DNA from 4 places in the Proteus penneri genome. Region 4 is predicted to be linked to each of the others. Evidence: predicted binding sites of a transcription regulator. Region 4 holds the regulator's gene; each other region holds the start of a gene.
What was found. Region 4 encodes Fur, which represses iron uptake genes when iron is present. Its sites were predicted from a motif close to ATAATAATGAGAACNACTATCAA; they were not measured.
Positions count from the first base shown of each region.

Region 1: exbB (tonB-system energizer ExbB) is a predicted target of Fur. The motif match lies at 3,623-3,645, and genes of this name have one in related genera.
Region 2: sufA (Fe-S cluster assembly scaffold SufA) is a predicted target of Fur. The motif match lies at 5,549-5,571, and genes of this name have one in related genera.
Region 3: ftnA (non-heme ferritin) is a predicted target of Fur. The motif match lies at 4,469-4,491, and genes of this name have one in related genera.

Region 1 is NZ_CP059690.1:215,092-223,417, reverse strand. Features, by position in the region: gene hybO (hydrogenase 2 small subunit) at 1-137, opposite strand, end outside; gene exbD (TonB system transport protein ExbD) at 2,028-2,456, opposite strand; gene exbB (tonB-system energizer ExbB) at 2,463-3,473, opposite strand; gene metC (cystathionine beta-lyase) at 3,801-4,991, shown strand; gene H1225_RS00935 (DedA family protein) at 5,116-5,784, shown strand; gene H1225_RS00930 (hypothetical protein) at 6,025-6,195, opposite strand; gene H1225_RS00925 (iron-containing alcohol dehydrogenase) at 6,382-7,539, shown strand; gene dkgA (2,5-didehydrogluconate reductase DkgA) at 7,567-8,326, shown strand, end outside.
Region 2 is NZ_CP059690.1:1,242,789-1,251,114, forward strand. Features, by position in the region: gene ydiK (AI-2E family transporter YdiK) at 1-725, opposite strand, end outside; gene ydiJ (D-2-hydroxyglutarate dehydrogenase YdiJ) at 942-3,998, shown strand; gene menI (1,4-dihydroxy-2-naphthoyl-CoA hydrolase) at 3,995-4,408, shown strand; gene H1225_RS05690 (hypothetical protein) at 4,579-5,199, shown strand; gene sufA (Fe-S cluster assembly scaffold SufA) at 5,617-5,985, shown strand; gene sufB (Fe-S cluster assembly protein SufB) at 6,003-7,505, shown strand; gene sufC (Fe-S cluster assembly ATPase SufC) at 7,550-8,296, shown strand; gene sufD (Fe-S cluster assembly protein SufD) at 8,271-8,326, shown strand, end outside.
Region 3 is NZ_CP059690.1:1,175,976-1,184,301, forward strand. Features, by position in the region: gene H1225_RS05365 (methyl-accepting chemotaxis protein) at 1-1,225, opposite strand, end outside; gene H1225_RS05370 (class IV adenylate cyclase) at 2,007-2,558, opposite strand; gene H1225_RS05375 (DUF2628 domain-containing protein) at 2,791-3,171, opposite strand; gene H1225_RS05380 (universal stress protein) at 3,484-3,918, opposite strand; gene ftnA (non-heme ferritin) at 4,603-5,106, shown strand; gene copC (copper homeostasis periplasmic binding protein CopC) at 5,544-5,936, shown strand; gene copD (copper homeostasis membrane protein CopD) at 5,936-6,832, shown strand; gene H1225_RS05400 (YebY family protein) at 6,880-7,224, shown strand; gene H1225_RS05405 (DUF1480 family protein) at 7,548-7,790, opposite strand; gene H1225_RS05410 (PqiB family protein) at 7,996-8,326, opposite strand, start outside.
Region 4 is NZ_CP059690.1:661,086-669,411, forward strand. Features, by position in the region: gene chiP (chitoporin ChiP) at 1-582, shown strand, start outside; gene H1225_RS02880 (DUF817 domain-containing protein) at 1,056-1,895, shown strand; gene fur (ferric iron uptake transcriptional regulator) at 1,975-2,421, opposite strand; gene fldA (flavodoxin FldA) at 2,611-3,138, opposite strand; gene ybfE (LexA regulated protein) at 3,412-3,720, opposite strand; gene ybfF (esterase) at 3,932-4,720, opposite strand; gene seqA (replication initiation negative regulator SeqA) at 5,176-5,727, shown strand; gene pgm (phosphoglucomutase (alpha-D-glucose-1,6-bisphosphate-dependent)) at 5,802-7,442, shown strand; gene H1225_RS02915 (YehS family protein) at 7,588-8,070, shown strand.

The DNA.
Region 1 (8,326 bases), 450 kb from region 4:
GGTGACACCATTGCTTCTGACATTTCTGCGGCTGCTTTGCCGCTTAATCCCATGGTAGCTGACAACGCAGCACACAATTTCATAAAATCGCGTCGGTTAATACCATGATGGGAAAAAACATTATTCCCCAAGGCCATATATCTCTCCTGATATGATGATTTTTAATTGGAATAATTTTAAAACACCGCCTTTTTAACACTCCGACACAATAATGACTTGATCATTATCAAGCGATAATTCATTAAAAAATAAATTATTCCTTTATGTGAGTAAAAACGTTTCAGCAATATAAAGTTTAATGCCTATTTTTTATATATTTCGTCATTTTAAATTTATTAAAATACTATTTAATAATGATAAGGAGAATAGAAATAATTATCATTATCTAAAAAATAAGAGAAAGAATAAAACTTAAACTCTTATTAATTAACAACTTACAAACAAGACAAAAAACAAACAATTTATAAGACAATATATTTAAAATAATACAAAATTAATAATTAATATTTTCCATTTTCTAAAATCCTTTATTAAAAACAAGTTTTAATATATTTTTTAATTATAATGACGACTCTTTTTTTCATATTATCAACCTTTATATTACATTATAAATAATGTTAAAAATTGCATTTCATAAACAAGAAATCATTACATTAATATATTTAATTTCAGCCTATGTTAATTACTAATTTATCCAATCTTCATTTGTTATTATTTTTCAATCATTATTACTCTGTTTACTTTTTAGTCAAAAATTGACCTATTTTTCTTATCATTTTTCATATAGTTATATATATATTCGTTTTTGGAATAAGCCAATACCCTAGCGCAAAATCGCTATAAAATTAAATACATATTGATGTACGCCAACATTCAAAGATAAGATCATTAATAATTACTAATTAGTACATAATAGTAATCATTTCTTTAAGTTATTTTATAACATATCTAATTTATAACGAAATTAATGCAAATAAAATTTAATGTTAAATCCCTGTTGTTTTTATGGATAAAAAATACAATTTCTCGATAAATAATCCCTTAATGGGGCCTATTTCTTTTTTTTGTGAGAATAGATAAAAGAAGTGGTCATAAATCTAAAAGATTGAGAAATATTTTGTTAACTGTTTGTGTTTTTAATCAAGCAAGATCTCGTGGCTAATAAGCGGTAAATTGAGAATAGGCATCAAAATGCAAAATGATGCATAACCAACACACACTCAGCAGTCCTCGTCTTAGAAGACTCAGTAACAGCAGATATAACAAGCAAAATAAAAAAGCCATAACACCGAAATGTTATGGCTTCTAAATTTATTAAAATAATAAAATGCTATGTGTAGTTCTCTGCCTTTCATGTTTTATTTTACTCACTGCTTATCAAAGATAAGTAGCGGTTTGAATAAGTAAATAAAATCTACTTACCAGAAATTAGAATGACTGAAAACAACGGTCTACCTGGTGCAATAAAAAAATAAGTATCCAAATGAGGATAACTTAGATAATAAATAAATTAGGCGTTATAACACGTTACAGAATATTTCAATTTGTAACGTGGGTGCATTATATCCAATAAGATTTTTTGCGCAAGTTTTTTTACACTTAAATCAAATTAAAATAAAGACATTATAAATCACAAGGTTATAGATAAATTTAACTTTAAAAAGTCGATATCAACAAATCTAAAAATGAAAAAAAATGAAGAGTTAATGAATATTAATGTTAGAGGAGTTCAAATAATGATATCTACTTAGCATTAATTGATTCAGCCAGCTATCTCACAATAAACTTAATTAACTATTTATTCTGTAACTTAATCTATCCATTATTAATATTATTTAATACTAAAGTTAAATTTTATTCTAACTCAATTTTATTAATAACATCGATAATCATTAAAAATGGTAAAAATATAAATGCTATATCGCCTATACAATAAAAAAGCACTTTATTCATCATTTCACAACGACAAATAAAGTGCTTTTAAAATAGCGTAATAATACTTAGATAAATAACTTATTTGCTAGATGTTAACCACCTGTAGAGACGGTTTCCATTCCCACTAGCCCAACTTTGAGATAACCCGCTTTTCTTAGCGAATCCATTGCAGCCATTAACGTTTCATAATCAACCGTTTTATCCGCTTGGAAAAAGATTGTTGTCTCTTTGTTTGCTTGTGTCATCGTATCTAACACATTAGCCATCGTTTCATGTGTGACCATCTCTTCACCAATGAAAATTTGTTTATCCGACTTAATCGTTAAATAAACAGGCTTTTCAGGGCGCGGTTGGGGTTTAGCACTTGAAGCGGGTAAATTTACTTTTATATCAACAGTAGCTAAAGGTGCCGCCACCATAAAGATAATGAGTAGAACCAACATGACATCAATAAAAGGCGTCACATTGATATCATGTAATTCATTATCATCACCTGAATCATCACCAAGACGCATTGCCATAATTCATTACCTTGCTTTGCTGTTTTCGATATCTAAATCACGGCTGACTAATGTCACCACACCCGTTGCGATATCACCGATTTCACCACGATAACCCGCGATCATACGAGCAAAAATGTTATAAATAATAACCGCAGGAATAGCGGCAATCAGACCAATCGCGGTTGCTAATAACGCTTCTGCAATTCCCGGCGCAACAACAGCAAGATTTGTCGTTTGAGAATGTGCAATACCGATAAAGCTATTCATGATCCCCCAAACCGTACCAAAAAGGCCGATAAAAGGAGAAATTGCACCGATTGTGGCTAAGTAACCATTACCGCGACCTAATTCACGGATAATTGCTGCAACGCGACGTTCCATACGCATTTCAACACGTTCTTTAATGCCTGATGCCACTTTACTTTCTTGAGAGTAAGTACGCTCTAATTCTGCATCATTAAAGAAATCAGCAGTTGCACTCTTATTACCAAATTTTTTGCTAATTGCTAACGCATCGTTGAGTGATTTAGCTTCAACTAACTGAGCCGTCTCATTTCTTAAGCGGCGACACAGCGAGAGCAGGTAGCTGCCTTTCGCGAAAAATAGTGCCCAAGTAACAATAGAGGCTAACAGTAAGCCAATCATGACACTTTTAACGACTAAATCGGCATTACGATACATGCCCATAACGGACAAATCTTCTGCAAATCCGCCACCTGCAACCATTTCAGGTTGTACTTCTGATGGTGTATTTTCTGTCGCTGAAGGTACATTCTCTGAGTTCTCAGCCGTTATTACAGATGTATTTTCACCTTCAGGCTTAGCGGTTTCAGTACTTTCTGCCTTCGCTTCATTACCCGTTGTAGAGGCCGTAGCGGAAGTAGCTGTTGTCTGTGTAGTCGTTATCGGTGTAGAAGCTGTTGAAGAAACGGCAGCAGTAGTTGGCTGTTCAGTTGGTGTGGCAGGAGTCGTATCCGCAAAAGCAGAGCCTGTCAGACCGATTGCCAATAGAATAGAAGCTGTCAAATTACGCATCAGTTGGCCTTTTACTCTCTTTTTTATCTAATTATTTATTCAGCAATGACATTTTTACGTCATTACTTACCCAAAATCGTTTACTTACAATCATCCTGTTTGCCATCAGGAAAGAGAAAACGCTCAAATGATATCAAACATGAAGCATTTTGATAGTAATTATCATTACTATTTGGCGATTTTTTTCCATCTGTCCATTTTTAAGACAAATTATCGTTCTTTCACGTAACGTGAAATTTTATCAACTACCCAGCAACTCTTTTGTACTTATCCAAAAAATGAATTAACTTGAGGTAACACACCATCACTTAAAAGAAGGTATTAAGGATGACGCTAAAACAACAAGAAACCTCACTCCTCCTTTCTGGTCGAGCTAAAAAATATTCTCAAGGCGCAGTAAATCCAATTATACAACGAACATCATCCGTTATTTTTGATTCCGTTGCGCAAAAACGAGATGCAACAAAAAAACGTGCTGAAGGCGCACTTTTTTATGGTCGTAGAGGCACAACCACACACTTTGCTTTACAAGAAGCACTCACGGAATTAGAACAAGGTGCAGGATGCGCATTATTTCCTTCTGGTGCTGCAGCAATCACACAATCTATACTCGCGTTTATTGAACAAGGTGATCATATTCTTGTCACGGGTTCGGCTTACGATCCCACACAAAACTTTTGTGATCAGATCTTACGTAAATTCTCAGTCACAACGACTTATTTTGATCCTTTAGTCGGCAATGCGATCAGCCAATTACTACGCCCTGAAACAAAAATCGTTTTTCTTGAATCGCCAGGATCAATCACGATGGAAATTCAAGACCTACAAGGAATAGTCAATTCAGTTCGCCAATATAACCCTGAAATCATTATTATGATTGATAACACTTGGGCGTCGGGAATATTACTTAAACCATTAATGCTTGGTGTTGATATTTCTATTCAATCAGCAACAAAATACATTATTGGTCACTCTGATGGCATGTTAGGTTTTGCTGTTGCCAATGAACGTTGCTGGGCACAATTACGCGAAAATGCCTATTTATTAGGACAATGTGTCGATCCTGATACTGCGTATATGACAGCAAGAGGCCTCAGAACATTACCCGTGAGAATGAAACAGCATGAACAAAGTGCATTGGAAGTCGCTCGTTGGCTAAAACAACATCCTTTAGTCGATAGTGTTTATCACCCTGCCTTATCTTCTTGCCTAGGTCATGAATATTTTCAACGTGATTTTTCAGGCAGTAACGGGTTATTTTCTTTTAGTTTAAAGAAAATCCTAACTGCTGAAGAATTTGCTCTTTTCTTAGATAATTTCTCATTATTTAAAATGGCATTTTCATGGGGTGGGTTCGAATCTTTAATTTTGGGTTATCAACCTAATGATATTAAAGCTATGCGCCAGTACGAAACACAACCCGAATTTACAGGCACATTATTCCGTGTTCATATTGGATTAGAAAATGTAGACGATCTGATTGCAGATCTCGAATCCGCATTTTTACGTATTTCTTAATAAAGAATGAATTTTTTATTAAAAAAAATCTATCCCTGTGGCTCCACAGGGATTAAATCAAACTGTTGTCTTTATTTTGCGTTAGAATAGCGAACATAAAGTCTTTTTTAATGCGAGTTCGCTAATGGAAACATTAAAAGAGATAATTCACGCATTAATGCAACATGATTATATGGTGCTGGCTAATCCTAATGTGTTGTGGGTTATCTATATTGTTCTTTTTGTTATTATTATGCTGGAAAATGGGGTATTACCCGCAGCATTTTTACCCGGAGATACACTGCTTATTCTATGTGGTGCACTTATTGCGAAAGATGTTTTACATTTCTTTCCAACCATCATCGTATTAGGTACAGCTGCCAGTTTTGGGAGTTGGTTAGGCTTTTTACAAGGCCGATGGCTCAGTGACACAAAAGTAGTTAAACGCTGGATGGCACAACTACCTGAGCAATATCACCATAAAGCGAATGATCTTTTCCATCGTCAAGGCTTATATGCTTTATTGATTGGCCGTTTTATTGGTTTTGTTCGAACATTATTACCCACGTTAGCGGGATTATCCGAATTACAACAACGTCGCTTTCAAATATTTAACTGGTTAAGTGGCTTTCTATGGGTAGGTATTATTGTGTCACTAGGTTATGTGTTGAATTTAATTCCCTTTATTCAAAAGCATGAAACATTAGTGATGAATATTTTGATGACATTGCCTGTATTGCTCTTAAGCGCAGGTTTAATTGGCTCTATCGTAATGTATATTCGCCATCGTAAAAATAGCACCAGTAATAAGTAATTCAAAAAAACGCCATTATTTTAAACATCATAATGGCGTTTTTTAATCATCTAGCACTTGCAAAGTTCAGTTGTTCATTATCTTATCTCCTACTTATTAATATATTAGTAAAAATCCGTTTATATTTATCACCATCATTTTTTATCGTAATCTGTTTATCGTTAAAGCTTTATCGCTTTTGATGCGAGAAAAGTAGGAATATAATTATCAACCAAAAAACGTGCATAAGGCGCGAAGCCTTCAACAAAATCTTGCAATAAAAGCAACGGGATTCGGCGTTAAATGGGCTTTCCAGTGACCTTTTTTAGCCGCAATAATATCGTCATCACTAACAGGTTTAGACCACTGATTTTCCATTGCGGCTTGTTTATCCCAGTGTTCTTGGTTTAATGTTAAATAATGACTTTCCATATTACTCCTTATAAATTAACAACAATATGAACCGTTATGGTCATAAGAAAAGCCATTCCATTCTCATTTCCATAACCTTATAGTTATATTGGTGTCATGTTATTTTATCTAGATACAGTAAAACACTTTTTCCTGATGATTTGTCATAACTGTATATTCAGAACAATAAATTAAGGTGGATACAAAATGCAAAACTTTACTTATTACTCACCGACTCGCCTCCATTTTGGTCAAGGCCAAATAGAAAAATTACGTTCTGAAATAGACAAAAATGAGCGTATCTTATTAACTTATGGTGGTGGTAGTATTAAACGCAATGGCGTATTAGACCAAATTTATACTGCACTTCCTGGCCATCAAATTCATGAATTTGGTGGTATTGAGCCGAATCCTTCCTATGAAACACTAATGAAAGCCGTTTCTTACGCCAGATACCACGGGATCACGCATTTATTAGCCGTCGGTGGTGGTTCCGTTATTGATGGTACAAAATTTATTGCAGCCGCTATCCCTTATAAAGGCGAGCCATGGGAAATTGTAACAAGTCGCGGTAAAGTCATTGAGAAAGCGATACCTTTAAGTTGTGTATTAACACTTCCTGCAACAGGTACTGAAACCAACAGTTTCTCTGTTATCAGCAGAAAACAGACAATGGATAAACAAAGCTTTGCCAGTCCTCATATTTACCCTCATTGTGCTATTTTAGATCCAACAACTACTTATTCTTTACCACCAAGACAAACAGCCAACGGTGTTGTTGATGCTTTTATTCATATCTTAGAGCAATATCTCACTTATCCAGTGAATGCTCGTGTACAAGATGAGTATGCCGAAGGCCTTTTACGTATTTTGATTGATCAAGGACCAAAAGCACTGACATCACCTACAGACTATGATATTCGTGCTAATATAATGTGGACGGCATCACAAGCGCTAAATGGTATTCTTGGTGTGGGTGTTCCTCAAGATTGGGCAACTCATGCATTAGGTCACGAACTCACGGCTTTACACGGACTCGATCATGCGCAAACCCTCGCTATTGTTTTACCTGCATTATTAAATGAAAAACGCCAAGCTAAATACGGCAAATTAATTCAATATGCACAAAAAGTTTGGGGCATAAACCAAGGTTCTGACGCTTTTAAAATTGAAACTGCGATTAATGAAACTCGAAAATTCTTTGAATTAATGGGACTTAGAACTCGACTGGCTGATTTCAAAATCGGTGAAGAAGATATTCCCGCATTAGTGCGAAAATTGGAAGAGCATGGACAAGTTGCACTCGGTGAGCATCAAGATATCACATTAGAAGTCAGTCAACGTATTTATACAGCGGCACTCTAAGTACTTTATGCGACTCTGGAGGTAAAAATGGATAAACCTAAACTGATCAAATTATCTGATGGAAATACCATCCCACAACTTGGTCTTGGTGTGTGGAAAGCAGATAATCATCAAGTTGTTAAAGCTATTCATCACGCACTTGATACAGGCTATCGTCTTTTTGATACAGCAGCGATTTATCACAATGAGGAAGGTGTAGGTAAAGCGTTAAAACAGATCACCGTTCCTCGTGATGAACTTTTTATCACAACAAAATTATGGAATAACGATCAGTCTCATGCCCGTGGTGCTTTATTAGAAAGTCTCCAGCGTTTGCAACTTGATTATATTGATCTCTATTTAATGCATTGGCCGGCTCCTTCACGAGAACTTTATGTCGAAGCTTGGAAACAAATGATTGTTCTGCAAAAAGAAGGATTAGTAAAAAGCATTGGTGTCTGTAATTTTAAAGAAGAACATCTGGAACGCATCATTACAGAAACCGGTGTCACTCCTGTTATTAATCAGATTGAAATTCATCCATTAATGCAGCAAGCACCATTAAGAGCTTGGAATACTACTCATAATATTGTGACTGAATCTTGGAGCCCATTAGCACAAGGTGGTGAAGGTGTCTTTGATCAGCCCATTATTCAAAAACTGGCTAAAAAATACCATAAAACCCCAGCGCAAATTGTTTTACGCTGGCATTTAGACAGTGGACTTGTGGTTATTCCAAAATCAGTTACGCCTTCTCGTATTGAAGAAAACTTCCATATTTTTGATTTTAAATTAGAAAAAGAAGAAG
Region 2 (8,326 bases), 580 kb from region 4:
GTAGCATAAGGCACACCAGATACCGCAAGGCCAATACCACCAACAATAGCTTGAATTAAGGCGGTTAAAACCACACCTAATGCGACAGCGCGAATAGACATAGATGCAAGTAAGATTGCCGCATCACCACGTTGACCCGCTAAACGAATAGCAAAGTGGCGCAACCAAGATACGACATTTTCACCTTGTAAAAATAGTAAGCCTGAAAATAACAACATCACACCCAAATGTAGGGCAAATCGACCAATATTTAAGGCTTGAGCAAAAAACCAGTTTGCAGCTTGTCCAACATAAGGCTGGATTTTTGAGATTAACGCATTGCCCCCAGAGACAAGAATAGAGTGCCATGTATCATAAAGTGAGCTCCCTATCATAGGGACATCATTAAGCCATAATAATTGAGGGGGCTGAATATTCGAAGGTGATTTCGCTAACTCAATTAAAGGGGCACTATTATCAATGACACTACTAATTAATAAGATAATAGGAATAACGAAGATCAGTAATATCAAAATCATCATTATCATAGTTGATAACCAACGATATTTTACTCGTTTTTCAATAATAAGAAGTAAAGGCCACGTTGCTACAACAATCATTCCAGCCCAAATAAAACCCACAATAAAGGGATTGAGTATCCAAAAACTGGCGATAATAAAAAACGAAATAAAAAGAACAGTGAATAAAATTTTGGGTATATCTGTATGGATCTGCGGTTTTTCCATGGTTTTAAATCCCTACACGAATAAAAATGCTAGAAGCAGATGAATAAACATTGCAAATATCACGTTGTTTATATCACTACGCAATTTGCCAGAATTGTATGATAAGGTGAACAGGTATAGGTCTGAAAGTACAAAATGAGGCGAAGTACCTCTTAGTATACATTTCAACATCTAAAATTAAGCAATGTGGACAATTATATTAAAGAGCTATAACAAATGATCCCACGTATATCGCAAGCACCGCAAGTTAGTGAACTCACAACAGAATTTCTTGATACTCTTCGAAAAAACGGTTTCACCGGTGATATCTCCAGCAGTTATGCTGACAGACTCACTATGGCAACAGATAATAGTATTTACCAGTTATTGCCACAGGCGGTGGTTTTTCCTCGCTCAACAGCTGACGTAACTATTGTTGCACGTCTGGTCGATGAACCCAAATTTCATTCTCTTTCTTTGACACCAAGAGGGGGTGGTACAGGTACTAATGGGCAGGCTTTAACAGATGGTATCGTCGTCGATTTATCTCGCTATATGAAACGTATCATTGAGATAAACCCAGAAGAACGTTGGGTGAAAGTGGAAGCAGGAGTGATAAAAGATGAGCTTAATCTTTTTTTAAAACCTTATGGCTTCTTTTTTGCACCAGAACTTTCTACCAGTAACCGCGCCACATTAGGTGGAATGATTAACACTGATGCCTCAGGGCAAGGTTCTATGGTTTATGGTAAAACCTCTGATCATGTCCTTGGTATTCGGGCGGTCTTGTTAGGTGGCGAACTCCTTGAAACTCGTGCTATGGATACGGCATTAGCCGAGAATATCGCACAAGAAAGCTCTGCTATTGGGAAGGTTTATCGAACTGTTTTATCCCGTTGCAAAGAGCAACGAAAACTTATTCTTGAAAAATTTCCTAAATTAAACCGCTTTTTAACCGGATATGATTTGCGTCATGTTTTTAGTGATGACATGAAACGCTTTGATTTAACCCGAATTTTAACCGGTTCAGAGGGCACACTGGCTTTTATTACTGAAGCAACGTTGGATATCACGCCAATTCCTAAACAACGTAGCTTAGTGAATGTAAAATATGACTCTTTTGATTCAGCATTGCGTAATGCGCCTTTTTTAGTTAAAGCAAATGCATTGTCTGTTGAAACTGTTGATTCCAAAGTATTAAATCTCGCTCGTGAAGATATTGTTTGGCACTCCGTTAAAGAGTTGATTACTGATATACCTGATAAAGATATGCAAGGCCTTAATATTGTTGAATTTGCGGGTGATGATAAAGATCTTATCGCTTCACAAGTCGCCTCATTATGCCAGCGCTTAGATTCATTAATGAAAGAGGGTCAGAGCGGGGTGATCGGTTATCAAGTCTGTGAGGACTTGGCAGATATTAACCGTATTTATGCCATGCGTAAAAAAGCGGTTGGTTTATTAGGTAACGCTAAAGGGCAAGCAAAGCCCATTCCTTTTGTGGAAGATACTTGCGTACCACCAGAACATCTTGCTGATTATATTACAGAATTTAGAGCGTTACTGGATAGTCATCAACTCAATTATGGCATGTTTGGGCATGTCGATGCAGGTGTATTACACGTAAGACCTGCTCTTGATATGTGCGATCCACAGCAAGAATTATTGATGAAATCTATCTCAGATGACATTGTCACGTTAACAGCTAAATATGGTGGGTTACTCTGGGGTGAACATGGAAAAGGCTTTAGAGCGCAATACAGTCCCGAATTTTTCGGAGAAACACTCTATCATGAGCTACGTCAAATCAAAACGGTGTTCGATCCTCGAAATAGATTAAATCCTGGAAAAATATGTCCTCCTTTAGAGGTTGATGAACCGATGAAGCAAGTGGATACGATCAAACGAGGTACTTTTGATCGCACTATCCCTTTATCTGTCCGTCAAGATTTTAAAGGGGCTTTAGATTGTAATGGTAATGGGCTTTGCTTTAATTTTGATGCCAAAAGTCCAATGTGTCCTTCCATGAAAATTAGTGGGCAACGCATTCATTCACCTAAAGGACGAGCAGCACTCGTAAGAGAATGGCTACGCTTATTAACAGAGCAAGGCGTTAGTCCAAAACAACTTAGTTCTAGCCTTGAAAATAATAAACCTAGCTTAAGAGGTTTAATTGAGAAAACACGTAATACATGGAAAGCTAAACGTGGTGAATATGACTTTTCTCATGAAGTAAAAGAGGCTATGAATGGTTGTTTGGCTTGTAAAGCTTGTTCAACGCAATGTCCGATTAAAATTGATGTGCCATCTTTTCGTTCTAAATTTACTGAGCTTTATCACCAGCGTTATTTACGTCCATTAAAAGACCATATTGTCGCTAATGTTGAATTGACAACGCCGATTATGGCGAAAGCACCTAAATTCTTTAATTTTTTTATGAAGCAACCGTTGGTGCAAACATTAAGTAAGCACACCATAGGAATGGTCGATTTACCTTTGTTGTCATCACCTACATTGAGACAGCAATTGGCAGGGCACAGCGCGTTAGATATGACGCTAGAAGATTTAGAGCATTTATCAGAAAAGCAACGCAGTCATCATGTGTTGGTGGTACAAGATCCTTTTACTAGTTATTACGATGCAAAAGTGGTTGCCGATTTTATCAAGCTAATTGAAAAGATTGGATTTAAACCTGTCTTGTTACCATTTTCACCTAACGGTAAAGCGCAACATATTAAAGGTTTTTTACAGCAATTTAGTAAAACAGCGCAAAAAACGTCAATCATGCTTAATCGTGTTGCAAAATTAGGCATCCCTATGGTGGGAGTTGATCCTGCATTAGTACTTTGTTATCGCGATGAATATCGTGAAATACTGGGTGATAAGCGTGGTGATTTCAATGTTCAACTTGTTCATGAATGGTTAAGTCAATTGGTATCTGAGCCAATAGCTGTTCGTGATGATACCGAAAAATGGTATCTTTTCGGGCACTGTACAGAAGTGACGGCGCTACCACAAAGTATGAAACAGTGGCAGGCTATTTTCCAACATTATGGGCAGCAACTAGAATTTGTGAGTACTGGATGTTGTGGAATGGCAGGTACTTATGGACATGAACTAAATAATTATGAAAACTCGTTGGGCATTTATCAGCTTTCATGGGGTAATGCACTAAAAACATTACCAACAATGCGTTGTTTAAGTACCGGTTATTCTTGTCGTAGTCAGGTGAAGCGTATTGATAATGTTGAGCTAAAACACCCACTACAGGCACTTTTGGAGATTATGCCATGATATGGAAACGTGAAACGACAATTGAGCATCTTAATCATATTGGTCAAAATAATATGATGAGCCATTTAGGTATTGAATTAACATGTCTTGGAGATGATTATCTTGAAGGAACAATGCCTGTTGATCATCGTACTAAGCAGCCTTTAGGCCTTTTACATGGTGGTGCTTCTGTTGTTTTAGCTGAAACATTGGGCTCTGTTGCGGGTTATCTTTGTACCGAAGGCGAACAAAAGATTGTTGGGCTAGAAATCAATGCGAATCATATTCGTTCAGCGAGAGAAGGCAAGGTAAGAGGGGTATGCAAACCTATTCATTTAGGACGTTCACACCAAGTCTGGTCAATAGAAATATTTGATGATGAAGGTCGTCAAGTGTGTATTTCTAGATTAACAACATCTGTTATTTCTTAAAGAATAAAAAATATACGCACAAAGTGAAATACTCGTTTTGTGCGTTTTTATTTTTATAGATAATATCAAAAAGAATAAAAATAGAGAGAGAAAATAAAACTATTTCTTTATTTAGATTTTATTTTTAATGATAATCATTATCTTCATAATAAAAGATAAGACGATCGATAATGTTAACTATTTCTAAATTAAACACCACAGTATTATTAATTGCAGGTTTATTAATCAGTGGGTGTGATAATAATTCTACCGTTAAAACGAGTAATGATATAAGTAATATTCCAGTACAAACTGTTTCTGGCTTTAATATGGCTTATCCCACTTCATTTACAATGAGCAGAGAAGATACTGAAAATTATTTCAAATCATTACCAGATAATGTTCAGGATGTCACAACAGAAATGATGGTTTATAAATCAGAACCTATTTGTGATTTGACAGAGGTTCGTTTGGTTTATTTTAAAATGATCGATGTAATGAGTTACGATGTGGATGCGGGAGCACAAGGCATTGTTGATAATATTGCGATAATAGATGGTATGAATGAAATATCCACATCAATAGAACCATTAACTATCCCAAATGTGGAAAGTCGACATGTCTTTTTTGAAGGAAAGTATGCAAAAGAAAATGTCAGCTATGAAGGTATTTTAGCGGCTGATCTTAAAACGAATCGAGTATGGCAACTACAATTGATTAGTAATTTCAATAGCCTATCGAACAAACAAAAAAATAGCCAAACCCTTGAATGTACAAATAAATATATTCAAACCATCACTATCAATAAATAAGTACAAAGAGCACACAATCCAATAAGAGGCTATCACATAAGTGGTGCTATCTTGTCCCTTATGATAAGCATAAAAATGAATGTAAACAGAGCTAATAAGCTGTATGTAAAAACACATTTTTATGCTTTTTTATCTAAATTTCAGTGATAACATATAAAGTGCATTTATACTGCAACTTATGTGCGTATTGTGCGAAATATAAGAAAAATTAAAAGTTTTATTTTTTGTAATCAAAGAACAGAAAAGTGTTATATTACATGGTGTTAACATTTTCCATTAACAAATTAATTGCAAAAATAGAACAAAAAACACACATTTATGGAATATCCTTTCAAAAGACATGGTTGAAGTGATAAGGGTTATCATTACCATTAGTGTCAGGAAAGATATCAATCTCCTTTCGAAATGAGGTCAGAAATGACAAACAATGTTGAAACTTTTTCTCTTGATGACACAGCTTGGCAAGGCATTGTATTAACGGATAGTGCGGCAAAGCATATCTGTCATTTGGTTGAGAAAAATCCTGAAAAACAAGGGCTTTCCTTAAGTATTAAACCCTCTGGTTGTACAGGGTATGGTTATGTTATTGAACTCGCTACAGCCCCAAATGACGATGATCTTGTTTATGAACATAATGGAGCAAAACTCTTTGTTTCATTAAAAGCAATGCCATTTATCGATGGGTTGGTTGTTGATTATGTTCGTGAAGGACTTAATCAAATGTTTAAATTTAATAATCCTAAAGCTCAAAATGTCTGCGGATGTGGTGAGAGCTTCGGGGTATAACATAGTGAAGTTAGATTATGTCTCAGAGCAATGTTGAAATTGGTGATGAAGTTCAGGGATGGCTAAGCGATCACCATTATAAAGAAGGTTTTTATACCGATATATCAACCGACACCTTAGAAAAAGGATTAAATGAAGCGGTTGTACGTGCAATATCGGCCAAAAGAAACGAGCCAGAGTGGATGCTGGAATTTCGTTTAGATGCTTATCGCCATTGGCTAGAAATGGAAGAACCGCATTGGCTAAAAGCGGATTATCCATCGCTTAATTATCAAGATTATAGCTACTATTCTGCACCATCTTGCAGTTCATGTTGTGCTAATGGCAGTTGTGCTGGTGGCACAAATGAGGCGGTAGAGAGTGATAAACAAGCCTCACAAGATTATTTAACTCAAGAAGTTGAAGATGCCTTTAACCAACTTGGTGTGCCTGTAAGAGAAGGGCAAGCCGTTGCTGTCGATGCCATCTTTGACTCGGTTTCTGTTTCTACAACATATCGCGAAGAGCTTGCTGAACATGGCATTATTTTCTGCTCATTTAGCGAAGCTATTCAAGAATATCCTGATTTAGTGCGCCAATATTTAGGCACAGTTGTATCAAGCCATGATAACTACTTTGCTGCACTGAATGCCGCCGTCGCGTCTGATGGAACTTTTGTTTATATTCCCAAAGGGGTTCGTTGCCCAATGGAATTATCGACTTATTTCCGTATTAATGCGGCTCAAACAGGTCAATTTGAACGAACTATTCTGGTTGCTGGTGAAGGCAGTTATGTCAGCTATATCGAAGGTTGTTCAGCGCCGGTTCGTGACAGTTATCAACTTCACGCCGCTGTGGTTGAAGTCATTATCCATAAAGATGCTGAAGTAAAATATTCTACAGTACAAAACTGGTTCTCTGGTGGCGATAGTGAAGGTGGCATCCTTAACTTTGTAACTAAGCGCGCTATCTGTGAAGGTGAAAACGCCAAGATGTCGTGGACGCAGTCAGAAACAGGCTCTGCAATCACTTGGAAATACCCAAGTGTGATTTTAAAAGGGGATAATTCTACTGCTGAATTTTTCTCGGTTGCTCTAACTAATGGTAATCAACAAGCAGATACCGGTACTAAGATGATCCATATTGGCAAAAATACTAAATCAACCATTATCTCTAAAGGTATTTCTGCAGGTAAAAGTCAAAATAGTTACCGTGGACTTGTGAAAGTTCTTCCTAGTGCAAAAAATGCCCGTAATTTTACACAATGTGATTCCATGTTAATTGGTACGCAATGTGGCGCACATACTTTCCCATATGTTGAGGTAATGAATAACTCAGCACAGCTTGAGCATGAAGCGACAACGTCACGTATTGGTGAAGATCAACTGTTTTATTGTCGTCAACGTGGATTAAGTGAAGATGATGCAATCTCAATGATTGTAAACGGATTTTGTAAAGACGTGTTCTCAGAATTACCGCTGGAATTTGCTGTAGAAGCACAAAAATTATTAGCAATCAGCTTAGAACATAGCGTTGGTTAAGTATTAATCAAATTCTGGGTGTAACGATACCGAAGGCATATATTATGTTAGATATTAAAAATTTACATGTCAGTGTTGAAGGCAATGAAATCCTGAAAGGACTAGATTTGCAAGTTCGTGCAGGCGAAGTTCATGCGATTATGGGACCAAATGGTTCAGGTAAAAGTACCTTATCTGCAACACTTGCTGGTCGTGAGGAATATGAAGTAGATGAAGGTTCTATTACTTTCAAAAATAAAGATTTATTAGAATTAGAACCTGAAGAACGTGCAGGTGAAGGTATTTTTATGGCATTTCAATATCCTGTTGAAATACCCGGTGTTAGTAATCAATTTTTCTTACAATCTTCAGTGAATGCAGTAAGAGAATATCGTGGGCAAGAGCCGTTAGATCGCTTTGATTTTGAAGATTTTATTGAAGATAAAATCAAATTACTGGATATGCCTCAAGATTTGTTAACACGTTCTGTTAACGTGGGGTTTTCAGGTGGCGAGAAAAAACGTAACGATATTTTGCAAATGGCCGCACTAGAGCCTGAACTATGCATTTTAGATGAAACCGACTCAGGGCTTGATATTGATGCATTAAAAATCGTGTCTAATGGTGTTAATAGCCTACGTGATGGTAAACGTGCGTTTATTGTTGTAACACACTATCAACGTATTCTTGATTATATTAAACCTGATTTTGTGCACGTGCTTTATCAGGGAAAAATCATTAAATCAGGTGATTTTTCATTAGCGCAAAAATTGGAGGAACAAGGTTATGGCTGGCTTATTGACCCTCAATGAAAAGCGTGAAAAACAGCGCCAAGTTGAACT
Region 3 (8,326 bases), 510 kb from region 4:
TTCCGTGTTCACCCACTCTTGCCGCTTCTACGGCAGCATTTAAAGCCAATAGGTTTGTTTGAAAGGCGATATTGTCGATCGTAGAAGTAATATCATTAATTTGCTCGGAAAACGTGACAACCTCATGCATATTTTCAACAACGTTAGCGAGCATTTCATTGCTTTGGTGGATCATCGTATCTGTTTTTGTGACTAGTTCACATGATGTTTGTGTATTTTCTGCATGCTGTTTTGATGTAACACTTAATTGTCGTATTCCTGCAGAAGTTTCGAGCACGGCTGCTGATTGTTGTTCAACACGAATAGCAAGATTATTATTCATAACAGCAATATCACTTAATTCTGAATTAATAAGGCCTGAGCTGTGATTGATATTATTGACGATCCGTTTTATCTGATCTCGCATTTTTTGAATATTGGTAGTGAGAATATTTATTTCATATAGACCTTTTGTGGTGACGTCGGTTGTTAATTCTCCATTACTAATATCTTCGATATTTTTCATTATTACGTTTAAAGGTGAAATAAAGTTTTTTCGTAGTACAACTTGGACTAAGAAAGAAAAAATAACTATTAAAACTGAAATAACGATTAAGCTATAAATAATTTTCTGGTACAAAAACTCACCTTCATCCAATGAAGCTGTGTAGTAGTTTTCTAATTGTTGATGATAGGTAGTATAGGCTTGCTCAAAATTGTCTTGATAGGTTTGTGTTGGTTGATTTAAATACTCGTATGTTTTGCCTTGTTCTAGGAAGGCTAAAAATTCAATGAGTGCTGCATTAAGTTCAGTATATTTTTGCTCTAATTGTTGCACATAACTTTGATCTTTAACGTTATGAGGCAAATTCTTGAAACTTTTCCATCCATTCTCAACGTGCTGAAGTTTTTCTTTAGTTTGTTGTAATAATGAAGAGATGTCAGTATTGGCTGTAGCCATTTTATTTATAATTAATAAGTGGCGAGAGCTGGCTCTATTTAAAGTATTACGTGTTTGTAGTAAATTTTTCCAAGTATTATTTAATAGTGATTGTTCATGATAGATATTATTTAGTGTGTTTAAATTTCTCTTATAATCATTAACTGAAGAGAGGAATAAAACACAAGCTAGAGCAAGAAGTAAGATTAAAGAGCCTGTAATAAGCCAAACTAATGTGGTTGTTTTTAAACGTGACATATTAAAAGAGACGTTTGGCAAATAACGTTGTTTTAAGTTCTTAAACATGTAATGTTATTTCCTTTTTCATAAAAATATAACCGTGTAATCTATTGATTTTTTAAGTTTTATTTTTACTTCCTGTAACTGACATAAACAAAGAGTTAAAAAATACATAAAAATATGTTTTTAGGTCACTCTTTGATTTAATGCCATATATCCTTTTGATTTTTTCAAATACTAAAAAATAGTATCGGCATTTTATAAATATTCTTTATGATTATTTATTGTTCTAATTGATAAATTTATCAAATGTATTTTCTCTCTTTGTAATGCTTTGATTTTTAATTAATTTTTCTTAAATATTAAAAATTAAAGATAAAAATAAAAATGATATAAAAGATATTTCCTTAGGAGATAGTGGTTAACTTGTTGATCTATTATTAATTTTATGTGATTAACTCATTTATTTTTAAACAATTAGATTTAAATAGTGTCAGTGTTTCTATTTATAAAATAAAAAAGTAATAATGATTTAAACAGCAATAAATTAAATTATTTTTTGTTTATTTAATAGAACAAATAAGAGTGGCTAACGTTATAAATGAGATAAAAACAAAAAGATAGCAGTAGAAAAGTAAGAAAGTAGATTAAATCGCTATAAACGAAAGGTATATAACCCTTCCATTTGTGAATAAGGATCACATTAATAATGATCCTAATAATGTACGAAAATTTCACATAAAATAAAAACAAGATATTAAAGCGATGCTAGAGAATGACATAAAACCAAGTTACATTAATCTTATTGTGATCCCTAAAGGATGATAATGTGAAAGGATAAATTTATTTATAATTTTAGAGTATTTAACATTAGTGTTTTATAGTTATTTTCCTCAAGATCTTTATCTGTAAAGCCAAAATTTGCGGCTAAATGCCTTAGTTGGTCAATATAGAGTGGGAGTTTACTTTGGTCGTCCGTCATGATAGCAAATTCAGCAAATGAGCCTAATTTATCTAACTTATCAATAGTAATATGAAACTTATCTAGAAAATAAATTTCTCTTGATTTTGTATAATTGAGAATACAATGGTAGCCAAGAGTCGTAAACATGGAGACTGTTTTTCCTGCATCTTCGATACGAACAGCTTCACATTGCGATAAATCAGGGCCTTTAACGATAAGAAGATTTATTCCTGCGGGAAGCATTTTTCTTACACATAAACTGATAGTTGGAGCTGAAAATTCAGTATTTTTATGTTCCATATACCAATCTGTTTCTTTATTCTCAGGCGTAAATAATGTGGCACCTGCTTTTTTTAACTCATTAATAAATTTTTGTGGATTTTGAAGGTGATATTTTAGTTCAGCTTCAAATTTTCCTTGAAAATGTTCAGACATACGTTTTCCCCAAATTAGCGTTAATGAATTATAGCATTAACAATGTATCCTTTTGGGATAAAAAAGAACTTTTAATGTTATTTCATTATTGTATTTATATTTTTTGTAAATTAGATAAAAATATTTAAATAGAACAATAGATAACATTACTATCAAATAAGAGGTAGGGGATATAGTGTTTTTAATAAAAAAAGAGTAAGAGAAAATAAAAGGGGCATTGCCCCCTTTATTATTACAGAACACCTTCAAATGGGTTCCAACTTTGATCATTTTTAGTTTCTTTTAAATAATAGGCATAGTTGGCTGTTATGGCCCATAAAATGTTAACTGCAATACCCACCGCATTGATAACACCATTATTTACAGGTAAAAAGCCAATAATTGTGAAAATAGCAATATTAATAGCAAATAATGTTAATGCTTTGCGCCATAAACCTAAAATAAGAAAATAAATAAAACCAAAGAAAAATGCCCAGATATTCATTCCAATAAGAATACGTTTACCAAAGGTAAGCTCTTTATACGCAGCTTTAAATTCTGGTGTTTTAGGTGAACCATATTTATCAAAAAATGAAAAACGTTCTTGCCATTTTTCAGAAATTTCTTTACTCATTTTAATTCCTTTTACCCTGTTGATTAAAATTAGCTTTAATAGAAAAAGTATCTTTACATAATTTAACATTATGAACAATATAAATTTATTATGAGATGATGAATTTATTGGTTTATATAAAAAGCATTAAAGTGAATGTATTTTGTTTTTTTAATAATTATCTTATTGCTTCAGAATATATTTTTAATCATTACTCTTAAAGATAATAACGATAAAATAAAATACCATTTTAAATTGATTTTATGGTGAAAAGAATAAGAAATCTGGCTTATGAAAAATACCAGATTTCTTATGGAAGATGGAAGTGGGCGATTAGCGCACGACTAATACAGATGATTCTGCGTAACTGACCACAGAAGATGCGGTAGAACCTAGAAGATAAGTTTTCATACCAGGGTTACGAGAACCAATGACAATCAGCTCTGCTTGAATTTTTTTTGCGGTTTCTAAAATTTTATCGCGAGGATTACCTATAGACACATAAAATTGAGTTGTACTATTTGGAATATCAATGTGCGATAAATTTTCTTTTAGTGTGGATAATGCAATTTCAATCCGTTGTTTATCACTTGCTAGTCTGTCTTGTCCTGCGAATGCAAATCCGACAAAAGACTCATAACTTGGGATGACTGATAAAAAATGAATATTTAATTTGTCAGCGACAGACAATGCTTTTAGATGAGACACAACCTTGTCTAATAAACCAAGCTCTGTAAAATCAACGGGTACTAACACTGTTTTTGTCATAGTGGCTCCTAATTAACCTTTTATTATGATTAGGGCTTTAATATTAATTTTTTGTACATACAAATATGAGTTACCTACTAATCTTATCAGTCAAAACGAAAAACTGCACAAAATTTGAAATTATTTTTATTTTTTGAGAGTTATGTATTTTTTATATGAAAAAAATGAAAAAGAATTGCTGGCTGAAAAAATAAATGTGTCGCAATATCAAATAGAAATTATAAAAAATAGAGAATAATAATAGCTAATGGATGAATGTTTTATTTTTCTAATAACGATTGTTGTAGATATTGTTTTATATATACTTATTGATATATGACAAAGCTTATTTTTATATTTTATCATGGATAAAATATGATTTTTATTTAATGTTAATCTGAATTTCTTGGATTATAAAGAAAAGTTTAATAAATGTAAAAAATCAAAGCTAAAAATAATATTTATATATTTCAATTGGTTGCTATATTTACCTTAACAGTTAAATACAAGTTTACTCTTAATGATAATAAGTGTTATTTAGCTTTATAAGAGTATTTAAAACATATTACAAATGAGATTGGTTTTTATTTTTATTACAAGGAATTAATTGAAAAAATAAATAAATCACACCTAAATCGCTATATTTTTATTTTTAACCGTGCATAATACCCATAATGTTAATTTTCATCGCAAAGGACGTAAAATATGTTACATCAAGATATGATCAATAAATTGAATGAACAGCTAAATTTAGAGTTTTACTCGGCAAATCTGTATTTGCAAATGAGTGCTTGGTGCGACGATAAAGGATTTGATGGCGCTGCTAAATTTTTAAAAGCTCACTCTCGTGAAGAAATGGAACATATGCACCGTTTATTTGATTACTTAAGTGATACAGGTGCAATGCCTTTACTTGGAGCGATTGAAGCTCCACCTGCTGAGTTTTCATCATTAGCTGAGTTGTTCGATAAAACTTACAAACATGAAAAACATATTACATCTGAGATTAATAAATTAGCACATGTTGCAATGACAACTCAGGATTATTCAACATTTAACTTCTTACAATGGTATGTTGCAGAGCAGCATGAAGAAGAAAAATTATTCAAATCAATCCTAGATAAATTAGCAATGGTCGGTGATAGTGGCAAAGCTTTATTCTTATTAGATAAAGATCTGAACACATTATCAGCATCTGCACATGTTTAATTATTAGTAAAGCTTTTAGATAGCTTAAATTACTAAATAACTTATTACGCTCTGCTGTGAATGAATAGCAGGGCGTTTTTTATTCTTTTGTATTGCCTTCTTTACGATTCTTATCTTTTATTTTTTTCCTTACTTATATTGTTTGTTCTTGCCCCTAAAAAAATACTTATTGAATGCTATTTATACAGGGGGATTATTTTACTTTTAGTTTTATTTGGTTATGTATTGAACTGTTTAGACTGTCAATATGGGTATTATATTTTTTCAAAGTGTAAAAATGGGTGATATTTGAAACAGAAACTGCTCTAAATAACATATATTTTGAGTGCTAGTTCACAACCTTTTATTTCTAATATCAAGAAGCAAAGATCTTGACGTAAAATTGCTATAAAATATTTTCATAAATAAAAAAATCACCTGTAATTTAAGAGGTTATTATGTCATTAAATACACTTAAGACATCTTGGGGTAAATTATCGGCTATTGCTGTTTTATTCCTTGGTATGTCATACCAACAAGCATTAGCACATGCACACTTAAAATCACAGTTACCTGCTGAAGGTGCTGCGATTGAACAAGCGCAAGCGCCTAAAGTTATCACGCTAGACTTCTCTGAAGGTATTGAATTAGCCTTTAGTAAAATCAAAGTCACTAATAGTGATGGTAAAGAAATCACCGTAGGAAAGCTGAGTTTAGATCCTGTTAACAATACGAAATTATTATTGCCTTTAGAAAGTGATTTATCAGAAGGTGATTATTTAGTTAATTGGAACGTTGTTTCTGTTGATGGGCACAAGACAAAAGGTTCTTATCAATTTAGTGTAAAATAATGACACCTGAAGACGTTTATATTTTATGTCGCTTTTCCCATTTCGTGGCAGTCATGTTTATGTTCGGACTGAGCTTCTCGGCTGCCATTCTTGCTAAAGATAAGTTCATTCCTCTTATTCAGGTTCGTTTGCGCCCCGCATTAGCTATTAGCACAGTTATCGTCTTTATTACGACTTATTTATGGATGATTGTGCAATCTGGTATTATGGGAGAGGGTTGGGAAGATGCCTGGTCAATTATAATATGGCGAGCGATCTTAGATACTTCATTTGGTCAAGTTTGGCAATGGCAATTGGTATTAGCAACCGTTGCATTGGCTATTTTATTTATACACCAACGCTATATTCGCAACTTTTCTTTATTAATTATTTCTTCAGTTATGTTGATCTTACATGCATCAATTGGTCATGGTGCCATGTTTACAGGATCAGAAGCCGTATTCTATAAAGTTAATCAAAGTGTTCATCTTATTAGTGCTGCGTATTGGTTTGGTGGTCTATGGCCATTTGTCGCTTGTTTGCAGTTTTTACGGAATAAAGATGAGCTTGCAGATGGGATGATCAAGCCTATCATTGGTACAATGAAGAAGTTTTCACTTTTTGGTCATCTTGCTGTTTTATTGGTGACAATTACCGGTATTATCAGTGCTATTATGTTAATTCCTGGATGGCCGGCAGTACAATTATCATCTGAATACCAAAGCATGTTATGGCTTAAAATTAGTTTAGTGTTGTTAATGCTTGGTTTAGCTGTAATCAATCGTTATGTCTTAGTTCCTCATATTCGTAAGAAAAATAACTTTCAATGGCTGCTAGTAAATAGTTGGCTTGAACTATTATTTGGAACAATGGTTATTTTTACCGTAGCCATCTTTGCGATTAACTCACCTGTATAGATTGCGATATAATTTAAAAAACCTAATTTCTTAAGTGAGATATCTACATGAAACGTTTCTTATTCGCGGGAATGTTAATGCTCTTTACTTTTCAAGCATTCTCGGCGGCACCTATTTCAACGGTCAGTAAGCTTCAATTTGGTGACGATTGGCCATTTACACGTGAAGAAGTGATGCTTAATTGTCGTGCTGATGGAGCTTGGTTTGTGATTAATCCAGCAACACTGATGCAGTATCCTCTTAATGAAATTGCAATGAAACAAATGGAAAGTGGCAAAGTAAAAGCGCAGCTAATTGATGTTATTTTGCTACCAGATCCTCATTCACCTGAAAAGAAAAAATCAGTAGAAGTGATACAGAACGCGATTAAGTCGCTTTGTGAGAACAATTAATCAATTGATTGATAATATAGATAAGAATTTTTTATTTTTATCATGTTGATTTAAATAATAAAAATAAATAACAACGATTTTTTGAGTAGAAAATAGTGTGCTACTAGGTTGTTTACTGGATCTTTACATATTGTTAGCTAATATTTAACAGTAGGTTGTGAGATAGAAAAGTCTGAGAAAGTCTGAGAAAGTCTGAGTGAGTTCTCGATTTTTGTTTATGCCGTAAGCAACATTTTACTTTTTAGCGCACGGCTCAAAATGAGCCATTTCCCTAAGCCAGATAAATGATTTATCTGGCTTTTTTTATTTCGCTTTAGCATCTCTTATGCCACTTTTAAGATCCAATGGTGGTTTTCTTTGTCATAAGCATGACGATAAAGCAGAATATTTTGATCTTTCAATTGGGCTGGAATGCTGGTGTTTTCATCCCATCCATCTAATTGCATGCAAAATTCTTTGTCATAATCACATGGTATATGAATATAAGCTAATTGATTATCGACAGAGTGTTTTAAAGTAATATCTTCAATTTCATAGCAAGCAATTTTCAACGTTATCTTTTTCATAATAAAACTCCGGTTTAAGCGATGTTGTGTTCTGTTATGTTTTGTTAGAGGCATTTATTTCAAAGAATGCTTTTTGACCAAACAGAATTAAGCATAGTATAAATGGAATTGATTTCCAAAATTTTTTTTGAAAATAAAAAAGCGGATCATTTTTTGTGATCCGCTTTAAATAAATCTTCTGAAATAGGGTAGAATTATCTAATTTTTAAGGTTTAGGTATTGCCGTTCCCCATTCATTCCAATCTTTAGGCTCTTTAGCATTTAAAATGAAATTCTGTTCCTGTTTCGCTTTTGATTGTAATGGCGTGGAAGGTGGTGTTGCAAATGTAATGCCTCCACGTATAAATTGTTTAAATGTTCCACTTCGTATAACACCACCCGTTAAACCAAAGGAAAAGTTATATCCAGAGGAAAGCCAGAATTCGGTATTATTTCTAACAAGATATTGATATTTTTTACTGATTCGAATGTGAATTAAGACTCTATCAGACATGTTTCCTAATTCAAGGCCTGTCACAGCACCAACTTCAAGACCT
Region 4 (8,326 bases):
CAATTCTACGGTGCTAAAGATAAAGTGACCGGTGGTGGTGTTAATGACGTTTATGATGGGCTGGCATGGTTACAAGCACTGACTTTTGGTTATACCTACAATGTATTTGACTTCAAAGTAGAAGGAACATGGGTTAAAGCCGAAGGCAATCAAGGTTATTTCTTACAACGTATGACGCCGGGTTGGGCGACATCAAATGGTCGTCTTGATATTTGGTGGGATGGTCGTTCTGACTTTAACGCCAATGGTGAAAAAGCACTTTATGCGGGTGTAATGTACGATCTGAAAAATTGGGATCTATCTGGCTGGGCGGTAGGCACTTCTTATGTTTATGCATGGGATGCTAAGCCAAGTGGTAAAGCCATTTATGATCAAGGTCAGCGCATCAGAGAAAGTGCATGGAATGCGGATATTATGTATACGGTTCAAGAAGGTCGCGCTAAAGGGACACTCTTTAAGCTTCATTATACCCGTTATGATAACCATTCCGATATCCCAAGTTATGAAGGTGGTTTTGGTAATATCTTCCAAGATGAAAAAGACGTTAAGTTTAACGTAATTATGCCATTTACTATTTTCTAATATCAGAGTGAGGATAAAGTGCATTAATTGCACTTTATCCTGAATAAAATAAAAAGTTAAATACGATTACGATGAGTAAAAATAAGTAATAGAAAGAGTAGGGATAAATTAAAAAGAATAAATATTATTCTCAAAAATTAGCCTCGTTAATAAAGTGAAGTTGTCAGCAGTAGTAAGAAGTAAAGTCGTCATGTCATGCCGTCTGAGATAAATGTGAGTGGGTTATGTTTATCTCTTGTGCTTCAGTTATTTCGCAAAATTTGCGTAAGGTATTTACCCTAATAGGCAGTCAGAGTGGGTATCGTAGTGGGGGGTAAATACCTTTATTTTTAAATCCTTTCTTTTTCTTCGTTCTTTTCATCCTTGTACGTTTTTTCATTCTATGGCAAATTTCTTCTCATTCATTTTATCTCTCCTTAATTTATTATTTTGCATTGAATGCTATTTAATAATGCACGTTTTCAGGAAGAAGCATGTTAAAGCGACTGGATGATTTTTTATTAGAACCACCATTGAAGCCCTTTAGAGGTATAAAACGATTTATTGTTGAATTTCTTTTTTTTGGTGTGAAAGAAGCGCGTTCTTGTTTATTTGCGGGGTTTTTCTTTTTTATTTTATTTGCAACACCAAGTAAAGGAATATTAGGAATACCTCGTTATGACGTTTTACTTATTCTCGCTATTGCTTTCCAATTATGGATGGTATGGGGCAAACTCGAAACATGGGATGAATTAAAAGCGATCTGTTTTTTCCACATTGTTGGTTTTGTGATGGAATTATTTAAAACATCAGCGGCAATTGGATCGTGGAAATACCCTGATTTTGCTTACACTAAATTATGGGAAGTTCCTTTGTTTACAGGATTTATGTACTCCGCAGTAGGAAGTTATTTAATTCAAGCATGGCGTTTTTTAAAAGTACGAATTGAACATTATCCACCTTATTGGATGGCAACTTTGGTTGCGCTCGCTATCTATATTAATTTCTTTTCTCATCACTTTATCGGCGATTATCGCTGGTATTTAACTGCCTTTATTTTAGGTCTTTATGCTCGTAGTGTGGTTTACTTTACGCCTTATGATACAGAGCGAAAAATGCCACTATTATTGGCTTTTGTTTTAATAGGTTTCTTTATTTGGCTTGCTGAGAATTTCGGTACATTTTTTGGTGTATGGCAATATCCTAATCAAATGGGTGCTTGGTCTGCAGTACATGCAGGAAAATGGGGCTCTTGGTCATTGTTAGTCATTGTTACATTTACTATCGTGGTTCATTTAAAGCATATTAAACACAGCATCAGTGTAGCTAAGTAGAGTTATCCTCGGATTTTAGGCAATAAAAAAGGAACTGTTGGCAGTTCCTTTTTTTTACTGAGAGATTATCCAGAATGAATTATTTCTCATCATGTGCGTGGCTATCTTCTTTACAATTACCTTCAGCGCAGTGGCCATATAGATAAAGGCTATGATTGGAAAGTTTGATACCATGACGTTCAGCGATGTTTCTTTGGCGCACTTCAATCGCATCATCTGTAAACTCGATAACTTTACCACAATCAAGACAAATTAAATGATCGTGATGGTGTTGTTGAGTTAATTCAAATACTGATTTACCACCTTCAAAATTATGACGGGTAACAATACCAGCATCGTCAAATTGGTTTAAGACGCGATACACGGTTGCCAGACCAATCTCTTCACCGATATCGATGAGTTTTTTATAGAGATCTTCAGCACTGACATGATGGCACTCAGGATCCTGGAGCACTTCCAAGATCTTTAAGCGAGGAAGTGTAACTTTTAACCCAGCATTTTTTAACGCTTTATTATTGTCGGTCATGCGGATTTAATCCTGTTGCTAATGGTGAATTTAATTTTTGTGCTCACAAATAGGTTTTATTCATTAATACTCGGGTGAATAAATAACCTTATTGATTATAGGCATGATATTTAAAAATAAACACCCCACCTATCACACTATCTTAGCACACCATTGAATAATTATCATTCTCAATATTGAGAATTTATTTTATCCCAGAATTTCGTCTAAGCTCATTTCTTCTTTGATTTGAGCAACCCAAGCGTCAACACGCTCTTCGGTTAATTCTGGTTGACGATCTTCATCAATTGCAAGACCGATAAAATGATTATCATCAGCAAGTCCTTTAGAGGCTTCGAAATGATAGCCTTCAGTTGGCCAATGTCCGACGATAACTGCACCACGAGGCTCAATAATATCGCGAATGGTACCCATTGCATCACAGAAATATTCTGCGTAGTCCTCTTGGTCACCACAACCAAATAGTGCAACAAGCTTACCATTAAAATCAATATCTTCTAGTGTTGGGAAAAAATCATCCCAATCACATTGTGCTTCACCATAATACCAAGTAGGAATACCTAGTAACAGAATATCGAACGCTTCGATGTCTTCTTGACTAGATTTTGCAATATCATGAACTTCGGCATTATCAGCGCCCAGTCTTTCTTGAAGCATTTTGGCAATATTTTCTGTGTTGCCAGTATCACTGCCGAAGAATATTCCTATGATTGCCATAAAGTGAGATAACCTCTTTTATTCTAAATTCGTTATATTTCAAATTGTAGCGTTATTGACTACGTCTATTCTCACAAGTTACATACTTTTTGTATGTTCCTAGTGACTCATTCACTTGTCACCTAGCTACACTTTAAAATATTTAGAGTATATTTGTCTGTGTTTGAACAATTACTAGTGAAAGATAAGCATTGTGTTTTCATAATAGAAAACTAAAAATGTATTTTGACGAAAATAGCAGGCTAATTCTGTCGAATTTGTGTGGTTTATCTGCTAGCTATTTTTGTTTTGATGCATTTTTAAGGCGTGATTTTGCGCCAATTGCTCTAGTAATATTTCTTCAATAAGTTCACTACGACTGACGTTTCTTTCTGTCGCTAACTCATTGAGAGCATTCACAGCATCTTCATTTAATTTTAACTCAACTCGACGTAACCCATTGACTCTATCACGTCTTAATTGATTGCGTTTATTAATTCTAAGCTGTTCATCCCGAGAAAGCGGGTTTGTTTTAGGTCGCCCAGGTCTGCGTTCATCTGCGAACAAATCCAGAGTGGTGCGATCAGTTTGTTCTTTTGCCATAAATTTTGCTGTGAAAGGGCGTATACCAATGACTAAATTGCGAAACGCCCAATAATACCCCACATAGTGATGTCTCGCCACTGCTTCCTTAATTTAACCTATTGTGATTTGGTCTTTTTATCAACAGACACTATTTTTAAGCACAATAATTATACACTCTATGACATTCTCATTTTTCAGTGGCGTTATTTTAAGCTATAACGTTTATTAATTAAGCTTTTTCTAAAAAACGACGAATGGCCTTAATAACGGTATCGGGTTTTTCTGAATGCACCCAATGCCCTGTGTTTGCGACAACAAAGGCGGTTGCGAGAGGAAATTGGCGAGCTATATTTTCACGATACTCATCTAAAATATAAGGTGATAAACCGCCACGAATAAATAATACAGGATGATGCCAAGCAGGCACCTCTTGCCAGCCAATAATGTCTGAATAAGCATTTTTTATTGCAGGTAAATTAAATAGCCACTGACCATTTTTGAATGATTTGAGTAAAAACTGGATCACACCTTCCTCTTCAATAAAAGGGCGCATGATTTCCATAGCATCTTGACGACGTGTGGCTTGAGCTTCTGTTACGGCTTCAAGCGCAGCAAAAATTTTGTCATGACGGCGAACGTTGTAAGCAACAGGAGACATATCAATCACAACAATATTTGCGATACGTTCGGGGGCTAATGCTGTCATCGCCATCGCAATTTTGCCTCCCATTGAGTGCCCAATAATAATGGCTTTTGGGATAGCTAAATTATCAAGCAATGCAAGTACATCTTGCGCCATATCTTGATAATTCATACTTTCGCTATGAGGAGAGTGTCCATGGTTACGCACATCAATTTGTATCACGGTATTATCTTGACGAAGTGCGCGACTTAAAACGCCTAAATTATTGAGGTCACCAAAGAGGCCGTGGATCAAGACGATAGGTAAATTAGATGCAGGCGCAGGTGTAGTTTCAGGTTGGTGTAATTGATAATTTAATAATGTATTGAGTTTCATATTAATGACCAAAATGATTGCGATTTTTTCTATGATGACATGCACAAGATGCTAAGCCAACTTATCGCAATAATATAAAAGAGTAATGAAACTCAGAAATAATTAATAAGATAAATTTATAAAAATCCATAAAATAATATTTTATAGATATATGCTCTAAAGTTATTTAAGAAATTGAAATGTTAACATTGCTAAAAAATAAATAGTCAGGATTTTATATTATTTGGTGGTCGGTGGTGTGATATGTTTGAATTTAAAACTGATTTTGTGTGAATAAGTTCAAAGAATAGAAGATGATACCAAGATAAACAATAGGATAAATACCGAGCTTAGCCTTTCAAACGGTAGGATCTTGAATAGATCTTCTTTAAGTTATTGAAATTTTACCTATTTTGTTTTTAAAGATTATATCTTATAATCCTAATTACTTTTTTTGAAAACAGTACTGGGTAGCAATGAAAAAGATAGAAATTGATGACGAACTTTACCGCTATATTGCTAGCGAAACTAGGCATATCGGTGAAAGCGCTTCAGATATTTTAAGGCGTCTACTGAAGCTCGATGCCAAACAGCCCGTACAACCAGTCGTCGTCACTGAGTCAGTACAAGCACCTGTTATGAAACAGGAAGCTGAACCTAAATCGATTACACCAGCAAAAAATCCGGTTCGTGAAATGCGAGAACTGTTGTTATCTGACAGCTATGCAGAAAAAACAAAATCAGTTGATCGTTTTTTACAGATCCTTTCTACGTTATATAGCCTAGATAGTGCTACTTTTACTCAATCTGCTGAAACAGTACATGGACGAACACGCATCTATTTTGCTGGTGATGAACAAACATTACTCGATAGTGGGCGTCATACAAAACCGCGCCATATTTCAGGTACGCCGTTTTGGGTTATTACTAACTCGAACACAGAGCGTAAAAGAACAATGGTACAAAGCATCATGCAGGATATGCAATTTCCTGCAAATGAGATTGATAAGGTGTGTGGAACTATCTAACCACTATTGTTAATTGATGCATTGCAAAGGCTTTTGTTTAAAGCGTGATTGTGATGTCTAATAGGAGAAGGTTCGTGGCAATTCATCCAAGAGCAGGGCAGCATACTCGTCAAAGTGATCTGATTAATGTGGCGCAATTAACGTCTCAATACTATTCACTTAAACCTCAAGTTAGCAATAATGCTCATCGTGTGAAATTTGGTACATCTGGTCATCGTGGAAGTGCAAATCGCCATAGCTTCAATGAAGCCCATATTTTGGCAATTGCACAAGCTATTGCTGAAGTACGTGCAAAAAATGGAGTAACAGGGCCATGTTACGTGGGTAAAGATACTCATGGACTGTCAGAGCCTGCGTTTATTTCTGTTTTAGAAGTACTCGCTGCCAATAAAGTGAAAGTGGTTATTCAAGAAAATAATGGCTATACACCCACACCGGCAGTTTCTTTTTCTATTTTGACTTACAACGATGCACATCAAGATATTGCTGATGGCATTGTTATCACGCCATCACATAACCCACCTGAAGATGGCGGTATTAAATATAACCCATCAAATGGTGGGCCTGCTGATACTGACTTAACTTCGGTTATTGAAAAACGTGCTAATGAACTGCTTGAAAATAATTTAGCAGGGATCAAGCGTCTTTCGTATGATGAAGCATTGGCGAGTGGTTATATTGAAGCTCAAGACTTAATTATGCCTTATGTCAAAGCGTTAGGTGACGTTGTTGATATGGAAGCCATTAAGAAAGCCGGCTTAAAATTAGGTGTTGATCCATTAGGTGGTTCCGGTATTGAGTATTGGAAACGCATTGGTGAATATTATGGTCTTGATCTTGAATTGGTTAACGATCAAGTCGATCAGACATTCCGTTTTATGACGCTCGATCATGATGGCGTTATTCGTATGGATTGTTCATCACCATGGGCAATGGAAGGTTTATTACAATTGCGTGATAAATTTGACTTAGCCTTTGCTAACGATCCAGATTACGATCGTCATGGTATTGTGACGCCATCTGGTTTAATGAATCCTAACCACTATTTAGCGGCTGCGGTTAACTATCTTTTCCGTCATCGTCCACAATGGGCTAAAGATGTAAAAGTGGGTAAAACACTGGTTTCAAGTGCAATGATTGACCGTGTTGTGGCAGATTTAGGTCGTGAGCTAGTTGAAGTGCCTGTTGGTTTTAAATGGTTTGTTCAAGGCTTATTTAGTGGTGAGTTTGGCTTTGGTGGTGAAGAGAGTGCTGGTGCATCTTTCTTACGCTTTAATGGTAAACCATGGTCAACTGATAAAGACGGTATTATTTTATGCCTGCTGGCTGCCGAAATGAAAGCAGTAACAGGTAAAGATCCGCAAGAACATTACAATGAATTAGCACAACGTTTTGGTTCACCAAGCTATAACCGTATTCAAGCATCAGCAACCCATGAACAAAAAGCACTGTTGTCACGTTTATCCCCTGAAATGGTGACTGCTAGCACATTAGCTGGCGACCCAATTACAGCTCGTTTAACACATGCTTCAGGTAATGGCGCGTCAATTGGTGGCTTAAAAGTGATGACCGATTACGGTTGGTTTGCGGCTCGTCCTTCTGGTACTGAAGAAGCCTATAAGATTTACTGTGAAAGCTTCCGTGGCCCCGAGCACCGTGAATTAATTGAAAAAGAAGCCATTGAAATAGTAAATAATGTTTTTGCTAACAAATAAATTAGTGCAATAAACGAGTTATATAGAATACACTCTACCTAAAAGTAGAGTGTATTTTTTAATTATTGAATATTTTTAGATCACAGCATTGATATCCATCATTGAGGTTGATTTAGAATTAAAAATAGAGTGGATAATCAATATAATGCAAAATAATTTTGTTTTACGCAGTGTACGTTACATGCTGGATCTAAGTGATGCACATGTTGTAGAAATCATGAAACTAGCCGATTACACCGTCACAAAAGAGTTAGTCAATAGTTGGCTGAAAAAAGACGATGAACCTGAATTTGTCGAGTGTGACGATAATGCGATGGGACATTTTTTAAATGGCCTAATTTTTTATCGTCGTGGAAAAGATGAAAACTTCCCTGCACCTGAAGTTGAAAAGCGTATCACAAATAATATTATCCTAAAAAAACTGCGTGTCGCTTTTGAATTAAAAGATGTGGATATTCTGAAGATTTATGAGCTTGCAGACTTCCGTGTTTCTAAGCCAGAACTTAGCGCGATATTTCGTAAACCAGGACATAAAAACTACCGTAATTGCGGTGATCAGCTGGTAAGGTATTTTCTGAAAGGCTTAACCGAAACTCTACGTGGCAAAGGTAAAACGGTTAAGAAATAAAGCAAAATATTTTAATCAAAATTACCTCCCTCTTTAAATAGAGGGATTTTTTTAATAAAACGCTCCGTAGCACAAGAATTCATATTTAATCTTAAACGCTATGTGTGTACATTTTATAATGATAAATTAGAGCAAAAGTGCTTATTGCTATTAATAAAAATCCTAATTTATTTAAAGAGTTAGCTAGTATATAATATCTTTAACCTTTCCTTTTTCTGCTAAATTTGTCTTGTTTCGCAGTAAACTTGTATTTTTT